Regions from separate parts of the uncultured Pigmentiphaga sp. genome, predicted to be linked through region 4. Evidence: predicted binding sites of a transcription regulator. Region 4 holds the regulator's gene; each other region holds the start of a gene.
What was found. The regulator FNR, encoded in region 4, switches genes on or off when oxygen is low (the NO sensors DNR and NnrR bind a similar motif). The targets are predictions, from matches to a motif close to TTGATNNNNATCAA.
Positions count from the first base shown of each region.

Region 1: the regulator FNR is predicted to act here: its motif matches at 1,651-1,664, upstream of cydD (thiol reductant ABC exporter subunit CydD).
Region 2: the regulator FNR is predicted to act here: its motif matches at 1,617-1,630, upstream of Q0319_RS16185 (OmpW family protein).
Region 3: the regulator FNR is predicted to act here: its motif matches at 2,009-2,022, upstream of Q0319_RS16225 (universal stress protein).

Region 1 covers NZ_CALFCW010000069.1:113,116-116,466, reverse strand. The annotation lists gene egtB (ergothioneine biosynthesis protein EgtB) at 1-398, opposite strand, end outside; gene egtD (L-histidine N(alpha)-methyltransferase) at 395-1,420, opposite strand; gene cydD (thiol reductant ABC exporter subunit CydD) at 1,676-3,351, shown strand, end outside.
Region 2 covers NZ_CALFCW010000069.1:17,842-21,192, forward strand. The annotation lists gene Q0319_RS16175 (amidohydrolase family protein) at 1-598, opposite strand, end outside; gene Q0319_RS16180 (FadR/GntR family transcriptional regulator) at 693-1,430, opposite strand; gene Q0319_RS16185 (OmpW family protein) at 1,698-2,306, shown strand; gene rpmG (50S ribosomal protein L33) at 2,454-2,621, opposite strand; gene rpmB (50S ribosomal protein L28) at 2,646-2,882, opposite strand; gene radC (DNA repair protein RadC) at 3,327-3,351, opposite strand, start outside.
Region 3 covers NZ_CALFCW010000069.1:22,935-26,285, reverse strand. The annotation lists gene Q0319_RS16235 (MotA/TolQ/ExbB proton channel family protein) at 1-156, opposite strand, end outside; gene Q0319_RS16230 (energy transducer TonB) at 158-967, opposite strand; gene Q0319_RS16225 (universal stress protein) at 1,063-1,920, opposite strand; tRNA gene Q0319_RS16220 (tRNA-Thr) at 2,081-2,156, opposite strand; gene maiA (maleylacetoacetate isomerase) at 2,269-2,910, opposite strand; gene ispH (4-hydroxy-3-methylbut-2-enyl diphosphate reductase) at 2,926-3,351, opposite strand, start outside.
Region 4 covers NZ_CALFCW010000021.1:49,209-52,559, reverse strand. The annotation lists gene Q0319_RS05060 (LysR family transcriptional regulator) at 39-941, shown strand; gene fnr (fumarate/nitrate reduction transcriptional regulator Fnr) at 964-1,689, shown strand; gene atzF (allophanate hydrolase) at 1,783-3,351, shown strand, end outside.

The sequences.
Region 1 (3,351 bases), on a different contig from region 4:
AGCGCCTCGGCCGGCAGGGCCTCTTCGCCCATCCATGCCAGCAGGCGCTCCGACACCGATCGCTGATAGGCAAGCACCCGCTCGAGCGACGGGCGGGACAACAATCCCCGCTCGCCGCGCGGATGGCGTGCGCCAACGCCCACGTAATAGGAATTGAACAGCTCCCGAAAGGCCGGATCGAACGGTTCGTGCCCGGGCAGCCTGGGTTCGAGCACAAAAGTCTCGAAGAACCATGCAACGTGGCCAAGGTGCCATTTGACCGGGCTGGCCTCCGCCATGGATTGCAGCATGCAGTCTTCCGCCGACAACCCGTGCAGCATGGCGAGGGTCGCATCGCGCACGGCGACGAAGCGGCGCGCCAGCAGGGCCTGCCAATTCGTTGCGTCGCGCGCGTTCATCGCTGTGCCAGGAATACGCCGAACCAGGCGCGCGGATCGGTCCACATGCTGCGCACGGAGAATCCGGCTTCGGCCAGCATGCCGTCAAACTGTTCGGGCGTGTATTTGTAGGAATGCTCGGTGACGATCGCATCGCCGGGCTGGAACGTGCGGCCCATGGCGCCCCACCGGACCCGGACGCGCTTTCGGGCCCGCAGCCGCATCTCTATCCGCCCACGCTCGGCATCGAAGATCGCCTCGTGCGCGAAATCCGCCGGTTGGAAGTCGGTGCCCAGCACGCGGTTGCACACCCGCAGCACATTCCGGTTGAAGGCTGCGGTCACGCCCAAGTCGTCCGCATAGGCCCGCTCCATCGTCTGGCGATCCTTGCGCAGGTCGGCGCTGATCAGCAGGCACCCCCGGGCGCCAGCTTCGCGGCCGATGGCCGCCATGAATGCCACGGCGCGACCGGGCGAGAAGTTGCCGATGGACGAGCCTGGATAGAAAAAGACGGGGGGATGCTCATGCAGGTCGACCAGCGCACCGTGCAGGTCGAATTCCCCGGAAAAATCCGCCTCCATCGCCTCGCACGGCATCTGGGGAAAGTGACGGCCCAGTGCGGCCACCTCGCGGCGTACCCAATCGGCGGCAATGTCCACGCCCACATAGCGGCAGGCATCGACGTGGGGGAGCCAATCGCGGGATTTGGCGCAATCGCCGCATCCAAGGTCCACCCATTGCACGCTGGCAGGCAAGGAACGCACGATGGCTGCCCGGTGGGCTTCGAAAATGGCGCGCTCGGTCCGCGTGGGGTAGTACTCCTCCAGCTCGCAGATGGCGTTGAACAACACGCAGCCTTGTGCGTCGTAAAGGAATTTTGGATCGATGCGCGCCGGCTCGGCTTGCAAGCCCGCGGCGAGTTCCGCGGCCCGGTTGTCAAGGGGAACGCCCTCGGGGTGGCGCCGTGGCTGCACGGCTGTTTTCTCGGGCGCGGCGGCCACTGCAGCCGCGGGGGTGAGGGAATAGGGACGTATGTTCGTCAATATCGGCTCCTGACACAACGACATCTGGCGTCGAGCGCCAGCAAGTCCGGTGCCCGGCTTCCGATGTCCGTATCTATACGCCCCGGACGGCTCCGGCGACCAATGCGCTTGTAACGCTTCGCGCCATGCCGGAGGGGTTTGCGCGCGCCCCGGCCCCCACGGACGCGTAGCTCCCCAGCCCCGACGCGAGCTCCGCTTCGCGCAATCCCTGGGCGCCGCACGCACTGCACTTGATCCAGATCATTGCCTCTTCGCATGAGCACTGTTAAGTTACCCTCGGTAACACACCTCATGCCAACGGATTACGTCCCTTCTCGCGCGGCGCGGCTCCGACCAACGTCAGGAGACTGGCTGCAATTAATTGGTTCGCTGTTATGGCTGGCCCAGGCCGGCGTATTGGCCGCCGCGGTACAACGCATGGCAGCGAACCCCGGTGACGCCAAGCCCGGCCTCGCCGCCGCAGGGGTGTTCCTGGCGTTGGCGCTGTGCCGGACAGGGCTGGAAACCTGGGGGCAGCGGCTGAGCTTCAAGGTGGCCCGCGATGCGGTCACTCGCCGCCGGGCCGACGCCATCGCTGCGCTGGCCTGCGGCTCACCGCTGGATAAACGGCGGCCGGCCGCCGGCGAGGCCGCCAGCGTGATCGCCGAGCAGGCCGACGCCGCGCTCCCCTATCTGGCCCGCTACCCAGCCGTGCAGCTCAAAGTGGCGGTCGTTCCCCTAGCCATCCTGGCCTGCGTCCTGCCGTTTTCGTGGGCAGCGGGGCTGGTCCTGCTCATCGCGGCGCCCCTTATCCCCCTCTTCATGGCGCTGGTAGGCTGGCGTGCGCAGCGCGCCAGCGAGGAACACCTGGCCGAAATGGGAACGCTCAACGCCTTCCTGCTCGATCGGCTACGCGGGCTGGCCACGCTCCGCGCGCTCGACGCCGTGGAAACCACGACACACCGCCTCGAAAGCGTTGCCCAAACGCTGCGAATCCGTACCATGGCGGTATTGCGCATCGCGTTTCTTTCCTCGGCAGTACTGGAGTTGTTCTCCGCGCTCGGGGTAGCCATGGTGGCCGTCTATGTAGGATTCCATCTCTTGGGGCAACTGCAATTCGGCGCCTGGAGCGGCAAGCTGACGTTGGGCGAGGGGCTGTTCGTCCTGCTTCTGGCCCCCAGTTTCTTCGAACCCTTGCGCGAGCTGTCGACGGTCTGGCACGACCGCGCGTCGGGACGTGCCGCACTCGACGCCTTGGACCGTCTCGCCGCGGCGCCGCTCAAGCTGGTGGGCGGCCCGGCCGCCCCTTCGACCGCCTTTAGCCCCCCGCTGCGCACCCCGCCTGGCGTCGAATTGGCCGGCGTGGGCTTCCACCATCCCGATGCCGGGCAGCCGCTGTTCGAAGCCTTGGATCTGCGGGTCATGCCGGGCGAACACGTGGCCATCCTGGGCCCGAGCGGCTCGGGCAAGTCCACGCTCCTGGCATTGATCGCCGGCCTGGTTCCGGTCCGGTCCGGCCGCATTGCCGTGGGCGGGACGGAGCTGGACGAAAGCACCGCCCCAGAGCTGCGCGCGCGCATCGCATGGATCGGGCAGCGCCCGCACGTTTTCGCGGCGACCGTGCGGTTCAACGTCAGCCTTGGGCGCCCTGAAATCCATGCGCGCGCGGTCGATGCCGCGCTCGGAGCCGCCCATCTCCGGGCATTGGCTGGCGCCGCGGCAGGACGCAGGCTCGGCGAAGGGGGCGCCGGCCTGTCGGGCGGAGAATCCCTGCGCCTAGCCATCGCACGGGCGGCGGCCGACCGGGCCCGGGACCTGTGGCTGGCCGACGAACCCACCGCCCACCTGGATGCAGCCACCGCGCGCGAAGTGACGCGGCGCCTGCTGGCCCAGGCCAAGGGCAAGACGCTCATCGTCGCCACCCACGACCCCGAACTGGCCGCCCGCATGGA
Region 2 (3,351 bases), on a different contig from region 4:
TTTCCTCATTGACGAAGTGCAGGGAGTACGGCACGCGCTCGGAGCGGGAGCCCGTGGCGTGGATGTGGGCCGGGACGTCGAGCTCGCACAGCTTCTCGTAGAGCGGGTACCAGTAACGGTCGCCCAGCGGAGGCGCTTCGCCCGCCCCGTTTTCGTAAGGATCCGGATTCAAGAGGCAGCCGGCAAAGCCGAGCTCCTTGATGCAGCGCTCGAGTTCGGGCAGGACGCGTTCGATCTTCTCGCCTGCGACCTGGGGCAGGCCCGCCACGCCGACGAACGTGTCCGGAAAGAGCTGGGTCTGCCGGTAGATGATGTTGTTGCACTCTTCGGTGTACCAATCGATGATGCGCGCCGGCGACTCCGAGTGCATGGAGTGGAAGGGCCGGGGAGAGACCAGCTGGAGATTGGTGCCGTGATCGCGGATGTAATCCAGGTGCCCCTTGGGCCAGGTTTCGGCTTTGTTGGCAGCGGCACGGATTTCGTCGTCCGTGACTTTGACGCCGCCCCTTCCGTGCGTGCCCCGGGAGGCAAGGAGAGTCGCTTTGTACGCCCAGAGTTCGGCTGGGGCGCTGACGTGGGCATGGCAGTCGATGATCATGGTGTCTCCTTCGTTATTCGCGCATACAGTATGCGTAAATACGAAGGTTGTCAACGCACCTCGAAGGACGCTTTCGCGATCCGTGGCGGGCGGTTCAGCCTTCGCTGCGGAGCAGCTCGTTGGTGTGGCGGCGGACGCGCTCGAGGTGCGGAATGACGGCCTGCCGGACGGCTTCGGGATCGCGCTGCCGCAGGGCTTGCAGGACTTGCCGGTGGTATTTGACGACGCCCCGCGCGGTCTGCTCGTTCGTGCCCTTGACCAGGGCGCGGTACAGGATGGCCGTGACGGCCTGCATCACGGCGGACAGCACGTGGTTGTGCGCCGCATCGACCATCAGCTGGTGGACGTTGAGCGAGGCGCGGGTGAATCGCTCTCCGCCTTTCACCGCCGCCTCTGCGCGGTCGATGGCTGCCTCGATTTCGTCGAGCTCTTCGTTGGTGGCGAGGGTGGCCGCCAGCGGGATGGCGGCGGTTTCCAGCGTGTATTGCGCGACGAAGACCTCGTCGACCGTTACGCCGGCCAGTTGAAACTGCAGCGCCAGCGCCTCGATGGCGGCGCTCGGGTCCGCCGCCTCGGCGATGCGTGCACCGCCGCCCGCGCCGGTGCGGATCTCGATGATGCCGAGGGCCGAAAGCCGGTTCAGCGCTTCGCGTATGGGCAGGCGGCTGACGCCGAATTGCGCTGCCAGTTCATTTTCCGATCCGAGCACCTCGCCGGGCTTGAGCTTGCCGTTGAGCACGGCTTCCTTAATCTGGCGTTCGATGCGTGCGGCAGTCGATTCCGGTTTTTCTGGGGTCCAGGTGGCTTTTCTTGTGCTGGCTTTGGTGGTCATCGAGGTCTGCGAAAAGGAAACCAGGGGGCAGGGGGCGAACGGCGCGCTGCCGCAAGTCCAAGAGCTTAAACGCAATGCCTGCATTGTGCACGAGTGCAGCCATGCCGGCGCGGGCGCGCCAGGCCGGCTGCCGCGTTGCGGTCCCGCCACAGCGCTGCATGCGGGCGATCGCTGCGAGTCGGTCTCTTGATCTAAGGCAAGAGGCAGGGGAGGGACGGGTGCTTCAATGCAATGACGGGATGTCCCGGTTTTGATTGAAGTACCGCTATGAGAAAGATTCTGCTGGCTGTAGCCGCCTTGTGTGTCATGACTTCTGGTCCTGCGATGGCGCAGCACCAGGATGGCAAGTGGCAATTCCGCGCGCGCGCCGTCCACTTGGACAGCGAGAACAAAGGCGTTGCCCCCGGCCTGGACGTCGGCATCAACGACAAGTGGATGCCGGAAGTCGACGTTAGCTATTACTTCACGCCCAACATCGCGGCGGAGTTGGTCCTGACCTACCCGCAAAAACATACGGTGAGGCTGAATGGCGACAAGATCGGCACGTTGAAACACCTCCCGCCCACGCTGCTGCTCCAGTATCACTTCACGGACTTCGGCGCCTTCAAGCCCTACGTCGGCGCCGGGGTGAACTACACGCGCTTTTCCAGCGTGGACCTCGCGATTCCGGGGGCAGCGCTGGATGTCAAGCGCAGCAGCTTTGGCGCCGCCCTGCAAATCGGCTTCGATTATGCGCTGGACAAAAATTGGTCGTTGAACGTCGACGTCAAGAAGGTGTACATCGACACCGACGTGAAGGTGAAAAACGGCGCGTCGCTCGGCAACTTCAAGGTGAATCCTTGGTTGATCGGCATCGGGCTGGGATACCGCTTCTAGGGAAGCGCCCCGCCTGCCCGGGGGCGGGCTGCCAGATGGGCCTGGGCAATAAAAAAACGGGACATGAAGTCCCGTTTTTCATTCCGCAAGAAGTTTCTGGCAGCGCCGGCGCCGGTTCTGAAGGCCGGCGGAAACGCGCAAGCCGGATTACTTCAGCTTGGTTTCCTTGTATTCGACGTGCTTGCGCGCGACCGGATCGAACTTCTTGATCAGCATCTTTTCCGGCGTCGTGCGCTTGTTCTTGGTCGTGGTGTAGAAGTGCCCGGTGCCCGCGGTGGACTCGAGCTTGATCTTTTCACGTATACCCTTGGCCATGGTGTGCTCCTGTGGACCCGGTGGTTAAACGGCTTCGCCGCGGGCGCGCAGGTCCGCCAGCACGGCCTCGATGCCGTTCTTGTCGATGGTGCGCAGCGCGCTCGTGCTCACGCGCAGGCGAACCCAGCGGTTTTCGCTTTCGACCCAGAACTTGCGGTATTGCAGGTTCGGGAGGAAGCGGCGCTTGGTCTTGTTGTTGGCGTGGGAAACGTTGTTGCCCACGATCGGACCTTTACCGGTAACTTGACATACTCGTGCCACGGCGACACCTCTTCTTTCGTGAATTCGGGATGGGATCCGGGGATCGGCAATGCCGGATGGTGCCCCGAACTTGGGCGCGCCCGGCAAGGTGGAGGGCTCGGCTCCCGGTTCGCGCTGTTCTCAAGGCAACCCGGAAACGACCAGAGTGCATGGAGAACGTGCGTGAAAGCCTTGCAGGAAAGCTGCAGGACTCTCGCCGGGGCGCGCGATCTCGCGGCCAGGGGTAGCGCCGTAAAGCTCGTAAGAATAGCACGAAATCGGCTTTCTTTTCAAGGCGTTGTTGCAATGCCCACGCCCGGAAGCCCCGGGCAGCCGTTTCGCCCTTGCGCCATTTTAACCCGGCGCCCTCCACGCGGGCAGTGTCTCCTGCTACGTGGCCTTGAAGCGGGTTTCGGTGCGCGGCGCTGCCAGGCGAGGCTGGCCCAGGGCAGGGACGGGATAGGATTACAGCAGCCCGCGTTCAGCCAGC
Region 3 (3,351 bases), on a different contig from region 4:
GCCGCGTCGCCGCGAGCGCATGTTCGAAACGGCCTTGACGATGATCAGGTACCAAGTCGCGAGGGACATCAGCACCAGAATGATGAACAGCGCCTTGCCCAGGCCATCGGTCTGGGAGATGAAGTGCGCAAAGCCCAGGCTAGGGGTCTCGGTCATGTCAGTTCCTGAGTGTGAAATCGAACGGCACGATGGCGATGGCAGCCATCGCTACGCCATTCTCCGTATAGGGTTTGAAACGTCCACGCTTGGCGGCCTCCAGCGCGGCATCGTCCAGCCGGCGAAAGCCCGAGGATTTCTCCAGCGTGGCCTGATCCACCAGGCCGCGCGCATTGATCAGCAGGCGCACCAGCACCTTGCCTTCCTCGCCCAGGCGGCGGGACGCGCGCGGATACTCCGGCATCGGCGGTGGCCCGAGGTACTCGATGCGGCCGACGAGCTTGGGTTCGTTGGAAACCGGCGCCTGCGGCGACGCCGAGCGGTCGGAAGCCTCTGGCTTGCCGGAAGGCGGCTCGGAGGAAGCCACCGGCGCGGGTGCCGGATCCGCCACGGGCGCCGGCTCTGCGGCCGGAGTCGGCTCGGGCTCGGGCGCCGGCTGCGTCGTCAACGCGGTTTCGGACGGAGGCAGCGGCTCTGGGGGCGGCTGCTTGATCTCCTGCTTCGGAACCGGCTTCGCAGGCTTGGGCTTAGGCTTGGGTTTGGGCTTGGGCGGTTCGGGCACGGGCCGGGGCGCCGGCTCGGGTTCGGGAGCAGGAGGCGTGGGTGCGGGCGGCGCCGTCGCCACCTGCACCTGGGGAGCGATTTCGACGAACCGTACCTCTATTGTTTCGACCGGCTCGACCACGTGCTGATCGGGCTGCGCCGCGAAGATCGCGCCGACCACCGCAGCGTGCAAGAGGACCACCGCGGCGCCTGCTCCAACGCGCAGCCCGGTCGAGGCTGGCGCATTCCAATGCAAGGTGGCACTCATTCGAAGGAATCGTGTGGCGAGACTGAGAGATCGCTACGATATCACAAATGCGACTTATTCGCAGTTGCAATACCGCCCCCCTTCCCGCCGCGGCGCTAGGCAAGCGGCTCGACCGGCACCGTCCTGACGACCAAGGCGTCGCAAGGCGAGAGCTGGATGAGCCGTTCGGCCACGCTGCCCATCGCCGTGCGCAGCAGCCCCGTCAGGCCGTGCGTGCCCACCACCAGCAGGTCCGTCGGATGGCGGGCGACGTAATCCGGCACCACGCGCTCGGGCAACCCGCGCTCCAGGACCAGCTTCGGCGCCGCGCCGCCCCGCGCGAAATGACGCGACACGAACGCGTCTCCGGCGCGCTGCGCCTCCCCCTGCGCGGCCTCGATCTCCGCCGGGTCCGGATCGGCCTTGAGCATCGGATAGGCATGGAGCAGCGTCAGCTGCGCATCCGGGAAAAACACGCGGGCCGCGTTCAGGGCCTGGCGCGACCCTTCGGAAAAATCGGTCGCGCCGAGCACGCGCTGGTATGGGCGGTGCGGGCGCTTTCTCACGATCAGGATGGGCAGCGCCGCCGTGCGCGCCAACCGCTCGGCCGTGGAACCCAACAGCAGCCGGCCCAGCCCGCCATTGCGGCCCGAACCCGTCACGATCAAGTCACATTGGCGCAAGCGAGCCGTGCGCTCGATCACCTCGACCGGGTGACCGGTCTCGACGATCAGCTCCATCGGCACGTCGACCTCGCCCACGGTATCCAGCAACAGCCGTTCCGCGGCCTGCAGCTCGGCATCCCGGCTCTCGGGCGACCGGAGCCGCTCGGCAAAGGACGGCTCCTCGACCACGTGCAGCACGATCAGCTTACATCGGCGCCGGCGCGCAATGTCGATGGCCCGATCCAGGGCTCGGTCGCCACATGCGCTCAGGTCGCTGGCAAGCAGGATGCTGCAGGTGTCACGTCCCATGCCGACACACTCCGGGTAGTTGAAAATATTTATTATTTTTATCCTGCCACGGATGAAGCGCGCTGCGCCATGGTGCGTTCCTGGGCGGTTGATGCAGATCAAGCGCCGGCAGCCAAGCCCCAACGCAAAAAGGGCAGCCCAACGGGCTGCCCTTTTCAACTGGTGCCGGCAATAGGAGTCGAACCTACGACCTTCGCATTACGAATGCGCTGCTCTACCAACTGAGCTATGCCGGCGCAAAACCTTCACGCCTTGCCTTCCGCGCAAATCGCGGCAAAAGCAAAGCTAGCCCGCTATTCTAGCAGAATTTTTTCGAAGCTTTCAAACCGTGCTCGCAGAAGCCGCCTCTCATTCCGCATCAGGCTGCCGGTCGGGATGCGCGGCCTCGAAGGCCGGCAGCGCCGCGCAATAGTCGGCCACGCGCACCACGGTGGGCATGGCGCTCAGGTCGGCCTTCAGGCGCCGGGCGTTGTAGACCTGCGGGATGAGGCAGATGTCCGCCAGCGTGGGCTGGTCGCCGTGGCAGCAGCGCCCGGTATGGGGAGAGTCGGCGAGCATGCGCTCGAACGCGGTAAGGCCGTTCTCGACCCAATGGCGGTACCACTGGTCGCGCCCTTCCTGTTCGATGCCGAGCTGCTTCAGGTACTTCAGCACGCGCAGGTTGTTCAGCGGATGGATGTCGCACGCGACGGTCATCGCCAGGGCACGCACTCGGGCCCGCCCGATCGGGTCCGACGGCAGCAGCGCGGGCTCGGGGTGCGTCTCTTCCAGGTATTCGATGATGGCGAGCGACTGCGTCAGCACCGCGCCGCCGTCCTCGAGTACCGGCACGAGGGCATCCGGGCTGAGCTTGCGAAACTCGGGCCGTTTCTGCTGGCCGCCATCCTTGAGCAGGTGGACGGCCTGGTATTCGTAATCCAGCTTCTTCAGGGCCAGCGCGATGCGGACGCGATACGCGGCGGAACTGCGGAAATAGCTATAGAGACGCATGCTTGCTCCGTTCGGCTACGGATGGACGTTCCTCGACAAACCTTTGGGCAGCGGAAAGGCCACGCCCTCCTCGGCACCGGCCAGCTTGCGCACGGACACCGCGCCCAGCTCCTTCAAGCGGGCGATGACCTGCTGCACCAGGACGTCGGGGGCGGACGCACCCGCGGTGACGCCCACGCGCCGGCAGCCCGTCAGCCAGGCCGGGTCGATGTCCTCGGCGCCGTCGATGAGGTAGGCGGGCACGCCCTTGCGCTCGGCCACCTCGCGCAGGCGGTTGGAGTTGGAGCTGTTCACGCTTCCCACCACCAGCACGAGGTCGCATTCGGGCGCCATGATCTTGACGGCGTCCTGGCGGTTCTGGGTGGCATAACAGATGTCGCTCTTCTTGGGTTCGGCAATGTTCGGAAAACGCGCCTTGAGCGCCGCGGCAACCTCCGCGGC
Region 4 (3,351 bases):
GCGGCGCCCCGCGCGCCGGGGGGCACCCGTTTGCTCCCATGGACCGCTTCAAGCAGATCGAATCCTTCGTCTCGGCCGTCGCGAGAGGCAGCCTCTCCGCGGCCGCCCGCAGCGAAGGCGTCGCGCCAGCGGTCATTGGGCGGCGCATCGACGCGCTCGAAGCCCGTCTCGGGGTAAAGCTGCTGATACGCACCACGCGCAAGATCTCCTTGAGCCCGGAAGGCGCAGAGTTCTACGAGGAGTGCCAGCAAATCCTGCAGGCCCTGGAAAACGCAGAGAACGGCGTCGCCGCGGGCGGTGCCTCCCCCAAGGGGCATCTGCGCGTCACGGCCCCGGCCGGATTCGGGCGGCGCCACGTCGCCCCGCTCCTGCCCCAACTGCTGGAAGCGCATCCGGGCATCCGAGTGACGCTGGACCTGAACGACCGGCTGGCCGACCTGGTAAACGAAGGCTACGACTGTGCCATCCGCATCGGCGATCTAGCCGACTCCAGCCTGGTCAGCGTGCGCCTGGCGGACAACCGCCGCATGGTGGTGGCCGCGCCCGCATACCTGCGGCGCCATGGCACGCCCCGGCATCCGTCGGACCTGGCCAGGCACAACTGCCTGTCGCTGGGAGCCAGCGGCAGCCAGACACGCGGCTGGCTGTTCACGATCGACGGGAAGGTGACGCCGCAACGGGTCTATGGCACGCTAGAATGCACCGACGGCGCCGTTCTTCACGCCTGGACGCTGGCAGGCCTGGGTTTGGCGTGGCGTTCGCTCTGGGAAGTCGCGGACGATCTAAAGCAAGGCCGCCTCGTCACCGTGCTCGACGATTTCGCTGCCCCGCCCAACGGCATTTATGCCGTCTATCCACAACGAAAACACCTGCCGCTGCGCGTACGGGTCTTCATCGACATGCTGCGGCAGCAATACGCCGAACGCCTCCCCGGGGCCTAGCCCGCTTATAAAGATTCCTCCCATGAACAAGCGCATCCCCCTCACCGCCGACGCTGTCCGTTGTTCGACCTGCGGACTGGGTCAATTCTGCCTGCCCATCGGCATGGAGCCCGAAGATGCGAGCCGGATGGACGAGCTCGTACAGGAACGCATCCGGATCCCGAAGGGGCAAGCGCTTTTCCACACCGGCGACACCTTGGACGCCGTCTACGGCATCCGCTTCGGCACGTTGAAAACCTTCCTGGAACGCGCCGACGGACGCCAGCAAATCACGGGCTTTCACCTCGCCGGCGAAATCGTCGGCTTGGACGGATTGGCGGGCGCGCGGCACGCCTCCACCTCCGTTGCCCTGGAAGATAGCGAAGTCTGCGTCATACCGGTGCGCGACCTGTCGTCCGTCGCCCATCGCCTGCCTTCGTTGCAACGCCAGCTCATCCGGTTGATGAGCCGCGAAATCGAGTGCGACCAACAGATGCTGCTGTCGCTGGGCGCCATGCGGGCGGAGGAACGCCTGGCCCTGTTCCTGCTCAACCTGTCGGAGCGCCTGGCTGCCCGCGGCTACTCATCCTCGGTGTTCGTGCTGAGGATGAGCCGGCAGGAAATCGGCAACTTCCTCGGCCTGACGCTGGAAACCGTCAGCCGCCTGTTTTCCCGCTTCACCAAGGCGGAGCTGCTGCGCATCAGGCGCAAGGAGATCGAGATCGTCGACATGGAGGGTCTGCGCCGCGTCGCTGGCCTTCCCTGCTAAACGCCGTGCCCGTCTCACCCTTCCGGAGGCTCCGCCCGGGCGGCGGTGGTACATCCTTTGCTTGAGCAGGGTCGTCTTCTCTCAGGGATTGCCATGTCAGCCTGGATTCGCCGTATCTCCCCCGCTCTCGCAACCCAAGCCTCGGGGCCGCTCGCCAACGTCCGCGTGGCCGTCAAGGACAATATCGACGTGGCCGGGGTACCCACCACCTGTGCCTGCCCGGACTTCGCCTATACGCCCGCGACGAGCGCCGTCGTGGTGCAAAAACTGCTCGATGCCGGTGCATCCATCGTCGGCAAGACGAACCTCGACCAATTCGCGTGCGGACTCAACGGCACGCGCTCCCCTTTTGGGGCGGTTCCCAACGCCTTGCGCCCAGAATACGTCAGCGGCGGCTCGAGCAGCGGCTCGGCGTGGGCCGTGGCCACCGGCGAGGCCGACGTGGCACTAGGCACGGACACCGCCGGTTCGGGTCGGGTTCCGGCCGGCTTCAACAATATCGTGGGCCTGAAGCCCTCCATCGGCTTGCTCAGCGCCAAAGGGGTGTTTCCCGCCTCGCGCAGCTTCGACACCGTCAGCATCTTTGCCCGCACCGTGGCCGAGGCCGTAGACGTGCTCAACGTACTGGCCGACACCGGTGCGGTCACGCCAGACCTGCGCGCGATGCCGGAGAATTTCTGCTTCGGCGTGCCGATGCGTCCCGAGTTCGCCGGGGACGTGTTGGCTGCCGAGGCCTACGAGGCGGCTTGCCGCCGGCTCGAGTCGCTGGGCGGCACCGCCGTGCCCATCGATGATGCGCCGCTTGCCGAAGTCGCCTCCTGGCTGTACGAAAGCGCGCTGGTGGCTGAGCGGTATGAAGCGATCCGCGACTTTTTCGATGCCCGCCCCGAGGCCGTCATCGAACCCGTGCGCACCATCATAGGCGGCGGCCGAAAGTACAGTGCGGCCGACGTCCTGGCCATGCAAGTCCGGCTGGACGAAGCACGCGAGCGGCTGGCGGCGACCTGGCGCGACATCGACGTGCTCGCCGTCCCGACTGCTCCCACGCTGCCCACGATCGCCGCCATGCTGGCCGATCCCGTGGACCTGAACCGGACGCTCGGCCGCTACACCAATTTCGTCAACCTGCTGCGCTGGGCGGCACTCGCCGTGCCGGCCGCGATGCGCCCCGACGGCCTGCCGTTCGGCATCACGCTGATCGGACCGTCCGGATCCGACTGGCGCCTGGCGCAGCTTGGCCAGCGCTTCCATCACGCGACGGGCCTGCCCCAGGGGGCGCTGGGAACGCCCCTGCCTGCGCCGCGAGAGATCGCTCCCCCCCTGAAAGACGCCCTGCCCATCGCAGTGGTCGGCGCCCACCTGAGCGGCATGCCCCTGAACTGGCAGTTGACCGAGCTCGGGGCGCGCAAGCTGTGCGAAACTCGTACCGCCCCCGAGTACCGCCTGTATGCGTTGCCTGGCACCACGCCCCCCAAGCCGGGCCTGGTGCGCGTCGGCCCGGGCGGTGCGGCGATCGTGGTCGAAGTCTGGAACCTTCCGCTACATCACGTGGGCGCCTTTCTGAAACAGGTTGCCTCGCCACTGGGCATAGGCAGCGTCGCCCTCGAGGACGGCACGCTCGTCCACGGGTTCGTCTGCGAGCCATGGGCCGTGGCGGATGCT